Regions from separate parts of the Paenibacillus sp. FSL H3-0310 genome, predicted to be linked through region 1. Evidence: riboswitches for the same ligand, from Rfam matches in the RefSeq annotation. Region 1 holds a riboswitch; each other region holds the start of a gene.

Region 1 (5,292 bases):
AATGTACTGAACTAGTTTTTCTCTTGTGGTCTGTTCTGTAACTCCATCAACTACAGGGATCTCATAGTTATGGCTATCTAACGCGATCAGAGCAAAAATCGGACCATTATTGCCTTGCTTTTGGATATATTGATAATCAGCGAGTGCTTTTCTCAGATCATATCCCGCAACATTTGTGATATCTTTTCCGATAGAGGTAAGTCCTAGAATCGCTCTGGAATTCTCTGTGCTTTTATTGGCGTCGAGTTTTCCATCCTCTTTAATGATTGATGCTATTTTCGTAGCTACATTATTGTAATAGAGATCATAATAACCGTTAGGTACTGTATAGTTCGCCCGTGCCAGAGAAAGGATCGACCATTCTCCGCTTCCTGTTCCAAACGACGGGGTCTTTACAGTGTTTAGAATATAGGCAAGGCTTTTATTTAATTGTTGTTTGGCTACAACAGCAGTAGGTTGTTCTAATTGCACATCATTCATATCAAAGAGACGGTTGCTATGATTGATCAGACGATCATAGGACACAAGTGCATACGTACCTTGGTCCGTTGCCATATTGTCTACTTTGCCTGTGAGGATATGCTTAAATCCACCCTCAGGTGCAGCAAAGCTAAGTAATGCATCAATAAGCGAATTTCCACTTTTAACAAATCTAGCGTCAGTGTGCGGATCTACACCTACACCAGTTAAGGCTACAATTACCTGCGAGATACTCTCGCTGCTAGTGCTTCCCCAGCTTGTAAATCCGCCTTGATTGTTTTGGTTATCGGACAGCCATTGGATGGCCCGATCCACGGCAGCTTTTACATCATCACGGGTTGCATAATAAGGTGCAAGAGCTTGCATCGCCATCGCAGTCATATCGACATCGGCTTTGGTTACGCCTAATGCCCAGCCACCAGCTTCTGCTGTACCTTTTTTAACCTCTTTATCTAAAATGTACTGAACTAGTTTTTCTCTTGTGGTCTGTTCTGTAACTCCATCAACTACAGGGATCTCATAGTTATGGCTATCTAACGCGATCAGAGCAAAAATCGGACCATTATTGCCTTGCTTTTGGATATATTGATAATCAGCGAGTGCTTTTCTCAGATCATATCCCGCAACATTTGTGATATCTTTTCCGATAGAGGTAAGTCCTAATATTGCTCTGGAATTCTCTGTGCTTTTATTGGCGTCGAGTTTTCCATCCTCTTTAATGATTGATGCTATTTTCGTTGCTACATTGTTGTAATAAAGATCGTAATAACCGTTAGGTACTGTATAGTTCGCCCGGGCCAGAGAAAGGATTGACCATTCTCCACTGCCTGTTCCAAACGTTGGATTCTTTACAGTATTTAAAATATAAGCAAGGTTTTTATCTAACTGTTGTTTGACGGCAACTGAAGTTTCCAGTTTGTAAGTAACCTGATAAGTTACATTTGTTTTGTTTCCAGCTCCGTCAAGAGCCGTTACAGTAATTGCATTACTGCCTGAATTCAGAGTAGCTTTATACTCCCCATTTGCAGGTGATAAAGTAACTCCATTCAGCTTCACTTCTGGAGTAATGTCACTATATACATTGTCTGTGACAGCTACTTTGAAGCTTATTTCTTTATTGGATACTTCCTGTTTATCTTGTATGCCACTTACTGTAATAACAGGGGGTTCTATGTCTAATGCATTATTAAGACCGACAAGCGCATGATCTACACTTATTTGAGAGCTTGCCATGTTTTCGAGCACGGAATAGGCTTCATAAACTGCCGATTGCACTACTGGTCTGTCCAAAATAGTTTCTTTATTAGGGGCACTGTTAATCTCGGCGATTTCCGCAGTTAAAGCATCCTTATTGGCAAGTTGAACTGGGATTTCCCCCCAGCCGCCAAGATCAGAACCATAGCCATAAGTGGTGAACTGAGTTCGAATGATGTCACCGTCTTGAGGCTTATAATCGGTCATCCCAAACGGAGGAAACACATTATTTACTGCATACATCCAACCCGACATGGAGGTGTAGTCAAACTGACTTAACCACTCGGGGTCTGCTTTAGTGCCGACTGTATTCCCATCGGCTGAAATCATATCTAAAATATATTGTGGAATATTGACTTCGCTTCTGCCACTATCTTTAACTTCTGATAAATAAAAACCACTATCTATATTTCCTAAATATCTATAATTCCCATCACCTAGCGCACGTGTTATTAAAGATGCGCCATTATCGCCTTCATAAATCGGAACTTTAATAGGTTCCTTAATATACCCTTGGCCTAAGGTGAATTTCTCTACGGATACAGATACATACCCTTTAAGGGTAGAGCTTGCTCCATCTGCTTGAGCCGGGATTACACTTGTAGAGAATGTCGTAATAAATACAGCTACAATAAGTAACCACGCTAAAAACTTATTTTTCTTCATTTTTCCATAACCCTTCCCTTCATACCTATGATAAAAAACAGAATAAACTTTCTCATAACCACAAAAAAACCACTCAACATAAACGTCAAGAGGTTAAGATAGTGAACCACAATAATAGCTGGCAAACACTATTCAAGCACCTCTCTATCGATCGTAGAGTTTGATGGTGTAACAGAAAAAGGCAGATATTCTGGCTCAAGTATCATCACCCTTGCTGCCTTCCCAGTTTCCCAGTGGCATTTTGCAAGGACTCCTCTTTCACAGCGGCGGGACCGCGCGGGATTCACACCCGCTTTCCATTTAACCAATCTATGATTGTACTTCCGCAACATTCATAGTTGGCACCTATTTCTAATTTTAAATTTTCATGCTTCATCATAACTAATATATATGCTTTTGTCATGTTATATTTCTTTTTTGTATAACGGGCAGCTAGAGATAATCCTATTGAATAACCAATTTCTATGAGTAGGGTTATTTAAATAATTTCTTTATCCAACTGTGGGGTAAATTAATTTAAATCACTAATTCTTATATGAATTTACCACAAATTAGTAAGGTACTCGCTAAGTGTATTCTATGTTAGGGTATATTCAGAAAGCGTTTACAAAATAAAACTGGAGGTGTTTGTGTTCATCTAACCACCGAGTACAGCGTCAAAGCCAGGTCCAAGCATCCTAAATTTATCTCACAAAGGAGAATTCAATGACTACGCGAATCCAGAAATCCTTCTTATCATTGACACTTGTCACCGCTCTTCTGCTCTCTCTGTTCTCATCCATGGCCGCAGCTGCAACTAAGGACGAGCAACAAGCTAAGGCAGCGCCAAAGAGTAAGATCCAATCCTATGTAGACGAAATGCAGCCCGGATGGAACCTTGGCAATACTTTAGATGCTACAGGTGAGGATGAAACCTCCTGGGGCAATCCACGTGTGACCCAAGATCTTATTAAAAAGATCGCCGCTCAAGGCTATAAAAGCATTCGGATTCCTGTGACCTGGGATACTCACATGGGTGCGGCACCAGACTATACCCTAGAAAAGGCCTACCTCGACCGTGTGGAAGAAGTTGTCGGCTGGGCACTGGACGCCAAGCTTTATGTCATGATTAATGTCCATCATGATTCCTGGCTATGGGTAAGCCATATGGAAGAAAAACACGATGAAACGCTGGCACGTTATAATGCAGCCTGGACTCAAATTGCCGATCGCTTCAAGGACAAATCCGATAAGCTGATGTTCGAGAGCATAAATGAGCCTCGGTTCACCGATGGTGGAAGCACAGACGAAGCAAAAATGGAGCAAATGCTTACTGAACTTAATAACTCTTTCTATCAAATCGTGCGGAAATCCGGCGGGAAAAACGACCTCCGCCCACTTGTATTACCTTCATTAGAGTCTTCACCTACGCAAACAAGAATGGATCATCTCTATAAGACGATTACGGCTCTGAACGATCCAAATATTATTGCGACCGTTCACTTCTATGGCTTCTGGCCTTTTAGTGTGAACATTGCCGGCTACACCACGTTTGAAAAAGATACAAAAAACGATATCACTCAAACTTTTGATAACGTTTACAATACATTTGTAGCTAAAGGCATCCCTGTCATCGTCGGCGAATTTGGTTTATTAGGTTTCGATAAAGACACGGGTGTGATTGAACAGGGCGAGAAGCTTAAATTCTTTGAGTATCTGACTTATTATTTGAAAGAAAAGAAAATGACTTCCATGCTCTGGGATAACGGGCAGCATTTCAACCGTAAAACTTATAAGTGGTCTGATCCTGAACTCCACAATGTATTAATGTCTGGTCTGAAGGAGCGTTCCTCCAGCACCGAAAGCGATTTGGTCTACCTAAAAAAAGGTGCACAAATCAAAGATACCAAGGTTAAGCTAAACCTGAACGGCAATAAGCTAACCACCATTAGTGCCAACGGAAAGTATCTGACCAAAGGTAAAGATTACACCTTAAATGGTGAGGAGCTCACCCTCAAAGCCACCCAACTCAAAAAGCTCACAGCTTCCCAAAAATACGGTGAAAATGCCGTGCTGACTCTGAAATTCAACAAGGGTGTTGCGTGGAGACTTAAGGTCATTGTGTATGACACAGCTAAATTAAGCGATGCAAAAGGCACGACTGAATCCTTTGCCATTCCGACCACCTTTAATGGTAACCAGCTTGCCACAATGGAAGCTGTATATACCGCTGGTGGCAATGCAGGTCCGCAGGACTGGACTCCATTTAAGGAATTCGGCAATACCTTCTCACCTTCTTATAACACTAAAGAAATCAAGCTGCTTCCCGCGTTCTTTAAAGATGTTAAAGACGGCGAGGTTACCCTGAAGTTCCACTTCTGGAATGGGGATATTATCACCTACAAGATCACGAAGAGCGGAACAAACGTTGTAGGAAAGTCCTCTTAAGCATCGGTCCTGTTAACAACACAAATAGGGGTGTCCCTTCAGGGAACATCCCTATTTGTATTCTACCTATCACATATAAACCTCATCATACGAAATTATCATCAACCGATAAATTAAATATACGCCAAGATAGGCTCCGGTAATAAGAAACATTGGATTCAAAAATATCGCATGGATCGAGGTCATAAACACAGCGCGATCTCTTAATATCTCGTAAATCGCCAAGGCGGAAATATTTCCAAAGATAATCGCACTTAAGACCGAAACAACATTAAAAACCATACGCCACTTTATCGATTTCCCCTGTAACATCAGCATAACAATGGGAACAAGAATACTACCAAGTACGATTAGAAATTTCATCCAGCTCACCTCGGTAAATTTTTAATCGTCCAATTCCACACTTTCGATTTGTCCATCTGCATTTACCGTCCACTCGATTTCAACGCCATTATTCAATCCGAG
Region 2 (5,292 bases), on a different contig from region 1:
TAGCTTTCGAAGATTGCTCAGTGGTTGCTGCAGCAGAATTACTCGTATTTCCGCCGTCACCAGCTAATTTGTCTGCCGCCGAATTGTTATCACCCGAGCCACAACCTGCCAATACCACCGCAAGAATTAATAAACATAAGTAATGCAGACCCCATTTGCGCATTCTCATTCCTCCAAAAGTGTAGTGGTTATCCCTAGCATTGTAACGTTACGGAATGTCATGTTCTGTACAGATCTCTTCCGTCTCTCATTTCTATAACGCCCCAAAACTTGGAAGGTTGCACTGGAATATGGAATTTCGGTAAATTTCTTTTGGTCTTTCATGTTGAATACACAAAAAGCCGCATTTCTGCGGCTCTTATTGGACATATTTTTGATGTGGGAAGGTGACCCGAAAGTTAAAGAACTCATTTGCTTACAAACTCATTATTTGGTACAATTACCACGTCTAACCTAGTAAAAAAAGCCAAATACCCTCTATTCATAATGAATGAGGGCGTGACACGGCTTTGTTGAGACAAGCTCCACCTTGCTAAACAGAGCCGTTCATTGAATGATACTATCAATTACTATAAGGGGAGGTGAACCCTCATGGCAAAAGACGTAGTTTGTGAAGTTAACTCCTGCACCCACTGGGCAGAAGAGAACAAATGCAGCGCTGAATCGATCTTCGTAGCTTTCCACAGCTCCCAAGAACCAAAACGCGCAGAAGAAACAGATTGCAAAACTTTCGAAAGTAAATAAGTAAATGCCTGAAGGGACCCTCCACGGTTCCTTCTTTTTCTTTTTCATTCTAACAAGATTGAGAATTATTATCAAGTAGCTGATTATAAAAAAATAAGTGAACTAAAAAGCCAGGGTAAATTATCCTGGCTCTAATTTATTTATATCTATTTTGATGCAATAACCCCTGACTTTTCCCTCGCAATAGCAGCAGCGCTTACCATGTTACGTAGTGCATCCTCTGTCTCCTGCCAGCCACGTGTTTTCAGACCGCAATCCGGATTAATCCAGAACTGTTCAGGGTCCAGCACCCGCAGCGCACGATCGATATTCGCCGTCATTTCTTCTACAGCCGGAACCCGCGGGCTATGGATGTCATACACTCCAAGACCGATTCCTTTATCATAGGCCTGCTCCTCAAAGCTGATAATCAGCTCCCCATGGCTACGTGAAGTCTCAATGGAGATTACATCAGCATCCATAGCCGATATGGAATCGATCATGTCATTGAATTCGCTATAGCACATATGCGTATGAATTTGTGTCGTAGCCTTCACATGGTTCGTAGCAACGCGGAACGACTTCACTGCCCAGTTCAGGTAATGCTCACGGTCTTCTGCCTTAAGCGGAAGTCCTTCACGTATAGCCGGCTCATCCACTTGAATCATTTCGATGCCTGCATCTTCTAGCGCTTTTACTTCATGGCGAAGGGCAAGAGCAATTTGATTGGCTACCTCTTCCCGGCTGAGATCATCACGTACAAATGACCAATTGAGGATAGTTACAGGACCCGTCAACATTCCTTTAACCGGAAGCTTCGTCAACGATTGTGCATAGACACTTTCTTTAACAGTCATAGGCTGTATAAATGCAACATCCGCGTAGATCACCGGTGGCTTAACGCAACGGGAGCCGTAGGATTGAACCCAGCCATTACTAGTAAACAAGTATCCGTCCAGCTTTTCTCCGAAAAACTCCACCATATCTGTACGCTCGAACTCACCGTGGACCAGAACATCCAGACCTAGCTTTTCTTGGAAGGTAATTGCATCCGCGATCTGCTCACGAACAAATCCATCATAACGCTCCTGATTCCAGACCCCTTTACGCCATTTCAATCTCGCCTGACGCACTTCTACTGTCTGCGGGAAGCTACCAATTGTAGTGGTTGGCAGAAGTGGAAGCTGCCATTTCTCTTGCTGCACCTTTAAGCGTTCAGCAAAAGGCAAACTGCGTTGGTCCGGCAAAGCTGCAAGTGCAAGCACTTGCTCCGCCACATCCTTACGGCCACGCTCAGGTAGTGCGCGGAATGCTGCAATAGCTTCACGACTAGCGGCCAGCGCTGCTTTAGAAGCTTCTCCTTTATCTGCGAGGGCTGCTCCGAGCAGACTAAGCTCTGCAAGCTTCTCATCGGCAAAAGCTAACGCATTCTTAACTGTCGCCTTCAGCTTCACCTCACCTTGAACGGTGACTGGGACATGCAGCAGACTGCAAGAAGGCTGAAGAATAAGACGATCAAGCGGCACATGAACACTGAGCTTTTCTACCAGTTGCAGCTTAGCGTCTAAATCGGAACGCCAGATGTTCCGTCCATCAATAATTCCGGCACCCAGCCATTTGTCCTTCGGCCAACCAAGACGTTCGATAGAAGCCAGATTCGCTCCACCATCGTGCACAAAGTCAAGACCCAAGCCTTGAACAGGCAACTCTAGCAGTGCCTCCAACGGTTCAGCAGCTTCAAAATACGTCTGTAAAATAATATTCAAGCCCGGCACGGAGCCGGCAATTTCTGTGTATATCGAGTTAAGCAGTGTTAATTCTTCTTTACTTATGCCTGTAACAATCGCTGGCTCATCGATTTGTACCCAGCTTACCCCTTCTTGCTTCAGTTCCTGTAGCAGTTGAACATAGACTGGAACAAAACGTGCAGCAATCTTGGCGATATCTGCCGCTGCGTAACCTTTGGACAGCTTAAGGAAGGTATACAGACCTAAAAGTACCGGTTTACCTTCAATCCCTGCCTGCAATTTAGCAAAACGATAAGCCGCTAGAGGTTTATTTTCAGTCAGGCGTGGTGTTTGTGTGCCGATCTCTGGAACGATATAGTGATAGTTCGTATTGAACCATTTGGTCATCTCACAGGCAGTAGCCTCAGTATTACCACGGGCCATTGCAAAATAAAGATCAAGCCCGATGTCGCCGCCATCATACGTGTACCGTGGAGGTACAATTCCAAACATAACAGCCGTATCCAACACATGGTCATAAAAAGTAAAATCATTCACCGGAATAAGCTCAATTCCTGCCTCTTGCTGGGTCTTCAAATGCTGCAGCTGAATTGCTGCCATTTCGGAGCGGAATTGCTCTTCATTTATTTTCCCCTGCCAGTAGGCTTCCAGTGTCTTTTTCCACTCGCGGTTCTTTCCGATTCTCGGATATCCAAGATTACTTACTTTTACTTTATTCGTCATCTCGATACACTCCCTCTTCCATCTCTTATTTCAAACTCCAAAGCTACTTGCTTTCCTATAAAAAAGAGCGCCCTTCCCTAAAAAAGTCAAAGGGAAAGACGCCCATGATATACCCATGGTTAACGTCTAACACCTCCCTATCTTCCGTAGGTGAAGCAGTGCTGTTGAAACAGGCAGGTCTCCTGGCTAGCGGCGTCAACATCTTGAGCAGTCTTCCCAGCAGAAGTAAATTGCCAGTGACCTCTGTTGCTCGAGATTCTTCCGTTACAGTGGCGGGACCGCATCGGCTTCGAACCGAATTTCCCTATTAAGCCTACCGAATTACTATTTTCCGGTCAGCACCTGTCTCCGATATCATTCATCATTTGAGTGTCTTAATCTGATGTCATCATACGTGAAAGCCCCAGCAATCTGCAATAGATTACTGGGGCTTCTGTTATATCGATTCCTTATAACGGACTTAGAAAAATACGAAATATACTACAGCAGCAAGAATTATACGGTATATAGCAAACGGTAAGAGCTTGATACGATTGATCAGTTTTAAGAAGAATCGCATCGATAACAGCGCAAATAGGAAGGCACTAATAAAGCCTGCGATAAAAAACGGCAATGCATCCATGGTGAAATATTGCCAGTTTTTCATCAGTGACAACAGACTGGCACCTGCCATGATGGGTACTGCCATAATAAACGTAAAATCAGCAGCGGCACGATGGCTCATCCCGAGGAGTACGCCACCAGAAATCGTCGAGCCCGAGCGTGAAAATCCAGGCCATAACGAAAAACACTGTACAAGACCTACACCAAGTGCCTGTTTGTATGTAATCTGATCTACACTCTCAGTTCTGACCTTCTTCGGCCCAAACAGATCGGCAATAATCATTAATACAGCCCCTATCACTAGACCAATTAACACCGTTGAGGTAGAGAATAAATGCTCATCAATATAATCATTAAACAGAACACCTAACACACCTGCAGGCACTAACCCTACCAGAACCTGAGTCAGCTTGAGGTGCCCGCTCTGCTCCAACTGCGGTAGCTCCTCTGTTACAGGATCCAACTGCTTACGGCTGAAACGCTTTAAGCCTAACAAATCAATGAACCGATTTCTAAAAATCACAACAACCGCTAATATTGAACCCAGTTGAATAACTACTTTGAAGGTATTTGCCGTATATTGTCCAAATAACTCCTGTGATTTCAGCCACATATCATCAACAATAATCATATGACCCGTGGAGGATACTGGAGCAAATTCGGTTAAACCTTCAACAAGCCCCAAAATAATGGCTTTAATAATCGTTAATAGCTCCATGTGTTTCCCTCCTTTTTAATAGTCATTTCTATTATCAGTCCTCTACCCGCTTAGCCCTCAGTGTTCATTCTCCGGCTGCGTTTGCGGAAGTACAGAAACCCAAGGATAACTAATCCGCCAGCAATTAGTACATAGACTACATTGGAGTACACATCCATGTACATGGCAATGTCTTCCCAGGATTCGCCCAATGCCGCGCCAATAAGCACAAGCAGCAAATTCCATCCCAATGTGCCAATCGTTGTGAAGATCATAAATACTCCAAATTTCATGCCCGACATTCCCGCCGGAATCGAAATCAGACTGCGGACCAGCGGAACCATCCGACAAAACAATACAGTCCAATAGCCATATTTATCAAACCAGGCGTCAGCCTTGTGGATATCTTTTTTAGTGACGCGAATTAGGACCCCCCAGCGTTCAACCAGCTTCTCTAACCGGCTCACATCCAATAATCGGCCAATATAATAGAGAATTACTGCACCCAGTAGTGATCCAGCCGTGGCAGCAATGATTACACCAGGGATCGTTAAGCTCGTCGTAGTGGTCATAAATCCTCCAAAGGGCAGGATCACTTCTGAAGGAATTGGTGGAAATATATTTTCAAAGGCCAGCATCAGAAAAATACCGAAGTAACCAAACTGCTCCATAAAATCTGTAATCCATGCTTGCATCTTGTTACCCCCATTTCTCATATCAAGTTCTTCTTCAGGTTGCGTAAATAGCGGCTGCGAATAAAAAAGAAGTATAGTCCTTGAGCAGCCAAATATCCGAGTA
Region 3 (5,292 bases), 170 kb from region 1:
CTCTGAGTTACACTGAGGTCAATTTCCTTCATCTGCACAATGATTTGGTCTACAGCCTCTACTCCACGATCCGATGAACCGGAAACTACTCCCATAAGATCCGACATTTCATAGCTGCTGCCCTCTACGGCTGCAATATCATTGGTCATTGCTTTTATAGAACGTGTTGTACTGTTAATGCTCTCTGTCTGCTCATCAAATCCCGCAGCAATCTCTCCAGAAGATACAGCGATCATTTGTGAAGCCAATGAGGTCTGCTCAGCACTAGCGCTCATCTCTTCCGATGAAGCTGACAGCAGTTCTGCACTCTCTGCAATCCCTTGCATCATCTTCCGCAAGCCCTGCAGCATATTGTTAAATGAACTGTTAATTTGGCCGATCTCATCCTTGGCGGTATACGTTGCTACCACGGTCAAATCTCCATCTTCTGCCCGCTTCATTAGTCCTTGCAGTTCTTTAAGCGGTTTTGTTATCAGGCGAATGATTGCAATACTAATCAAGATACAAATCACCCAAGCGAAAGTAATCATTATGGTATTGTTTACACGCATGCTTTTAGCGGTTGCCATGGAACCTGAATTGTGTTCATCAGCATCTTTAAGCAAAGAATCACTAATTCCTTTAAGCAGGTTGATCATTTTTTCACGGGATTCGTTAAATTCGCCTGAAAATACTTTATAGGCCTCTTGATTATGATTACTATCAGCAATCTTTATAATGTTATCCCGCTGTGCACGATAATCTGGCAAAAAGGACTCATACTCTTTGATTTTACTTACAATAGCAGGATCATTATACTGAATCGCTTTCACCTTGTTCATAAGTTCATTATTATCTTGAACCTTCACTTGGATACTCTCAGAAAGTTCTTTGTTTTTGCTGGCATCAACGCTAATCAAACGCTCCAAAAGATAGGATTCAATAGCCCTATTATTCGTACGCATCTGCCCTACGTAAGAAACAGGCAATAAATTTTCATTATATGTCTCATTTGTCTTTTCGGCCATTTTGTTCATTGTGATGATGCCTATGCCCCCTACAGCATTCACCATAATTACTGCGAATACCAAAAGCAGCCCTATTTTGTATTTCACTTTCAAATTTTTCATCTACACTCCGCCTTCACATTATCTTATGATCTATCTATTTTTATCGGTCGGAAGGGCTAAGAGTTTGATGATTTTTAAAATATTGTGTCGAATAAAAGTATATATTGTCATAAAACGACTTTCCTCAAATAAAAAAGGGCGGGCACCCGATCCGCTATTACTCCGAATCCATGTGTGCCCGCCTAATCAAACTTCCTCTTCCTTATTCTCCAGAGGTATAGTACCAGTACAAAGTATCACCGTTCTGCAAAATATAACTGTCTGCACTGATGCTTGGATCCGCATCCCGGTTCGTTTTATACTTCCATCCGCTGCTTGGGCCTCCATCAAATTCAGCCAACCCGTCAATAGATTTCACGTAGATGCTTCCAGCGTTGCCGGATGATACTACCTTAGTCCCTAATTGACTGACTAGTAAGCTATAAGCCGTTTCGCCCTCTTTTAGAGCTACTGTTGTACTGGCTAGGATGGTTCCTCTCCGGCTATCTCCAATCACTGAGAGGGTAGCGGTAGCTTTTGCTGGAGCAATAACAGACGATCCGACAGTCAGAGACTGAGTATAACGCGCTACGCTCGGTACGCTATCTTTAGCATAACCGGTAACAGTTATTGTATAGCTATTTGCTGGGAGACCCCCATCAACAACAGCCACACCTTGTTCATTCGTGATTACCTTCTTATCACCAATCGAAACCTGCACACCTGCAGCTGGTGAGGTAACCGGATCAGAAGTGAAGCTTTCCTGATCCCACACCCACTTTTTCTGTGAAACCTTTACAGTAAAAGCTTCATTAGCTTTTGGCTGTGATGGGGTAAGCACCACAGCATCTACAACCTGTGTATTTTCTCCTGCATAATAGACAAGCACACGATCGGATTCCTGTAGTTCGAACGCATCCATACCCACACTTGGATATATCCACTCCCCGCCGCGTGATACCACGAAGCTCCACCATCCGTCGTAAGTACCTTGCGAAACTCCATGGATACCTGATACAAAGTTGCCATAAGACGATTTGGTGATATCCACTTTAAAATCATCGGTAGACCCTAGTTGTTGCAACGCTTCAAGGGCATTGGAGGCTTTCAAAGTCCCCTCACTAATCAACCCTTCCGGGCCTTCAACGGTTAGCGAAGCTGTTACATTCTTAGAAATCACTTTTAGAGCTTTTGTATATTTAGCAATCGTTGGGGCTTTGCCTTCACGGTAGCCAGTTACAGTCAGTGTATAGTCACCTGCGGGCATATTTCCTGAGAATACGGCCTCACCTTTAGCATTCGTCGTTACCGTCTGAGCTCCAATTTGGACCTGAACACCCGCAGCTTTTGCAGTTACAGGAGAGGAAGTGTTCGTAGCAGCGTCCCATTTCCACGTCTTACTAGTTACAGTGACGGTAAAGGAATCGCCCTCTTTAAGATTTGCTTTGGAAAGCGTAACGGAATCCACAAGCTTAGTGTCATCTCCGGCATAATAAATCAGTACCTGATCTGAATCTTTAAGTACAAAATCACTCATGCCTACATCGGGATTAATCCATTTTCCGTCACGTGATACAACATACATCCATCCGTCATAACCACCAAAGCTTCCAGCAGCAATACTTCCGATGCCAGTCACATAACTGCCCGAAGGATTTGTGATCGGCAAGTTCGTTTGAAGCGCCAGCTTCTCTAACGCTCCAAGTGCGTTGCCAGCATAGGCGTACCCTTGTGCCAACGTGGCCTGTGGTCCCTCAATCGTTACTGGAGCGTAGATGAGTGAGCTCTGAATGGAGGATTTGGAAAAATCGTATAGCTTACTGTTGCTTCCTTTATATAGCAAATTATAGGCAACCAGCGCCTGAAGCCCTTGCTCTGTCGCCAGAATATTACTGCTTCCACCACGGCTATGGGTGAAGCTACCATCAGCTAGACGATAGCTAAGCAGGTTCTCCATTAGATCCACTTTGTTTTTGGTGTATTCTAATCCACTAGGATCAACTCCGAAGGAGGTGAGTCCAAGGATTGCTTGTGCGCTACTTTCAGCACTGTCACCGTAACCCCCATGGCTATCTTGAGCTGTAGATAACCAAGCTACGGCTTGTAGCCCTGCTAAGTAGGCTTCGGGATTATTTTTATGTGCCGCCAGAGCCGTCAAGGTTATCGCTGTCATATCAGGCTCACTTGCACCTGAGGTTAGTGCAAAGCCCCCATCCGGATTCTGTTTGGAGAGAATCTCCGTAAGGAGCTTATCCGCCGTCCATTTCGCGTCACTTGGGATATTATATTTACCAGAATCCAGCGCAAGTAAAGCATATACCGGATTATTAAGCGTCTGTTCACTGAGCTTGCTATTATTATAGATTTTCTCAATCAGATTATAGCCAGGAGTCGTTCCGTTACCAGCAAAGCTAGTAGGATCTGCACCAATCGCTCTCACTGCGAGCACGATTCGAGCATAATCGGTTACATTGGTGAAATCGCCAGCTGCATCCTTTACTTTTTTCTCAAGCTCTGAAAGGTAACTAGCCGGCAGCTTGTACCCTGCTTGCGCTAATCCAATGGCTTGCCAATCCGATTGCACGCCACCTTTCAAGAGATATTCCGCAGCCGCATAAGTCGCATCCGCAACATTAATCCGCTCCGCGGCAGTTGCCTCCAGACCGGCGCCAGCGCCCGCTTCTGCAAATATTTGTCCCGCCGGAGCAAGAGATGTTCCTAGAATTGAAATGACCATGAATAAGGCCAGCCCAAGTGCTACAAACTTGGAAGACATGATTTTCTTCATTGTTTAACCTCTTTCTGTATAAGAATGGGTACTGCCGGGAATAAGACGCATAACATAAAGACCGCCCCTTTGGAGGGCGGTCAGGGAAGATTACAAATTGAGGCTGCGGCGCTTGCTTCCTGCCAACAGTCCATCTGTATATGTTCCACATTCTTACCCCACGAAGAATAGAAACGCTCACGAAAAAGGCAGGTCTCCTGGCTAATGCTTCATCGCTGTTCTTCACCTTCCCACCCTACCTTCGGGGCAGTGGCTTATAGAAGAAACGCTCCGCACATACAGTGGCGGGACCGCGCCGGACTCTTGCACCGGACTTCCCTTTTAAGCAGACGACTAGATTGATAGAGTCTGCACCTTTTCCAGTATGTAGTATCTTATTTTGACATCCATAATCATATCTATTAATACATAGCATGTCTATAGAAAAGCTTAGTATGGGCAGCAAAAAAATGAACAGCAATACGCCACCTTCCGGTAGTTATTGCTGTTCAGAAAGCTTGTTATTCGACTGTTCCATCCGGACTTGCAGTCGGGGAGGGTTCAGCACTTGAATCAGAAGCTGGTGGAATATTAGGATCGGGATCTACGATCAATGTAAATCTTCCGGCTTTGATCATACTTTTCTCTAGAATTGTCGCTCCAGACTCCAATGTAACCTCAACCTGATAGGAAGGTTGTTCACCTTCAGTCACAGCTGTTGCGGAAGGTAACCCAGTGCTGTTCTCAGTATCAGAGGAAGGCGTAGTGGACGGAGAAGCATCAGCTACAGCGTTAGTAGAGTCTGCACCTTCTGCTGTTCCTCCAGTAGTGCCAGCGGCATCTGACTCGTCAGCAGCGTTTCCCTCATCCGTCCCATCCGTTGACGGCACTGGACAAGTCCCATTTGTAGCAGCGACCTTAAAGCTTTTATCTATCTCTGTAGACGAAGACATTAAACTAACCTCAGTCGGTTTAAACTGCACACAGTCATCTGCACTTGCGAAGGTGAACACCAATATGCTGCTCCCCTTATCTCCTTCGACGCTCTGATCCTTCAAGTATACTGAAGCCGGAGGCAGCATATTGCCTGCACTCTGAACAGGGGTCGGCTCAGGGCTTGTCCCCGGCAGAGCCGTCTTCGTATCATCCGGACGCAGCATACTGAATACGATAATTGCAATAATCACCAGAATACCCGTAATGGAGCCGGAGATTAAGAGTCGAAATCGGCTGCGGCTGATCCAGCGCGCCAGCGGGGAAGCCAGTTGGGAGCGGGCTTCATTGTACACATTTTGCAGAGCAGGCCGAGCTGCCGCGACATAGTTCTTTCGGAATTCCCGATTCTTGAACGCTTCACGATCACTGCTCAGGAAATACTTCAGAATCGCCTTACGGTAACCCGGTTGCAGCTTTTTATTCGAAACCGTAAATAAAGGA

What was found. A riboswitch is a leader RNA that binds a small molecule or an ion and turns the genes downstream of it on or off. The one in region 1 is predicted to bind cobalamin.
Region 2: linked by a shared signal. The riboswitch ahead of metE (5-methyltetrahydropteroyltriglutamate--homocysteine S-methyltransferase) and the one ahead of MHH63_RS20325 (S-layer homology domain-containing protein) in region 1 are both predicted to bind cobalamin.
Region 3: linked by a shared signal. The riboswitch ahead of MHH63_RS19650 (DUF4430 domain-containing protein) and the one ahead of MHH63_RS20325 (S-layer homology domain-containing protein) in region 1 are both predicted to bind cobalamin.

Annotation. Positions count from the first base shown of each region.
Region 1 is NZ_JBBODC010000002.1:186,012-191,303, forward strand. Features, by position in the region: gene MHH63_RS20325 (S-layer homology domain-containing protein) at 1-2,400, opposite strand, end outside; cobalamin riboswitch at 2,564-2,764, opposite strand; gene MHH63_RS20330 (cellulase family glycosylhydrolase) at 3,106-4,827, shown strand; gene MHH63_RS20335 (transposase) at 4,897-5,190, opposite strand; gene MHH63_RS20340 (hypothetical protein) at 5,212-5,292, opposite strand, start outside.
Region 2 is NZ_JBBODC010000001.1:1,281,975-1,287,266, reverse strand. Features, by position in the region: gene MHH63_RS05745 (DUF4349 domain-containing protein) at 1-163, opposite strand, end outside; gene MHH63_RS05740 (DUF1540 domain-containing protein) at 592-744, shown strand; gene metE (5-methyltetrahydropteroyltriglutamate--homocysteine S-methyltransferase) at 891-3,194, opposite strand; cobalamin riboswitch at 3,350-3,555, opposite strand; gene MHH63_RS05730 (undecaprenyl-diphosphate phosphatase) at 3,655-4,515, opposite strand; gene MHH63_RS05725 (DedA family protein) at 4,566-5,189, opposite strand; gene MHH63_RS05720 (FtsX-like permease family protein) at 5,207-5,292, opposite strand, start outside.
Region 3 is NZ_JBBODC010000002.1:14,240-19,531, forward strand. Features, by position in the region: gene MHH63_RS19645 (methyl-accepting chemotaxis protein) at 1-1,109, opposite strand, end outside; gene MHH63_RS19650 (DUF4430 domain-containing protein) at 1,312-3,876, opposite strand; cobalamin riboswitch at 4,047-4,249, opposite strand; gene MHH63_RS19655 (GAP1-N2 domain-containing protein) at 4,377-5,292, opposite strand, start outside.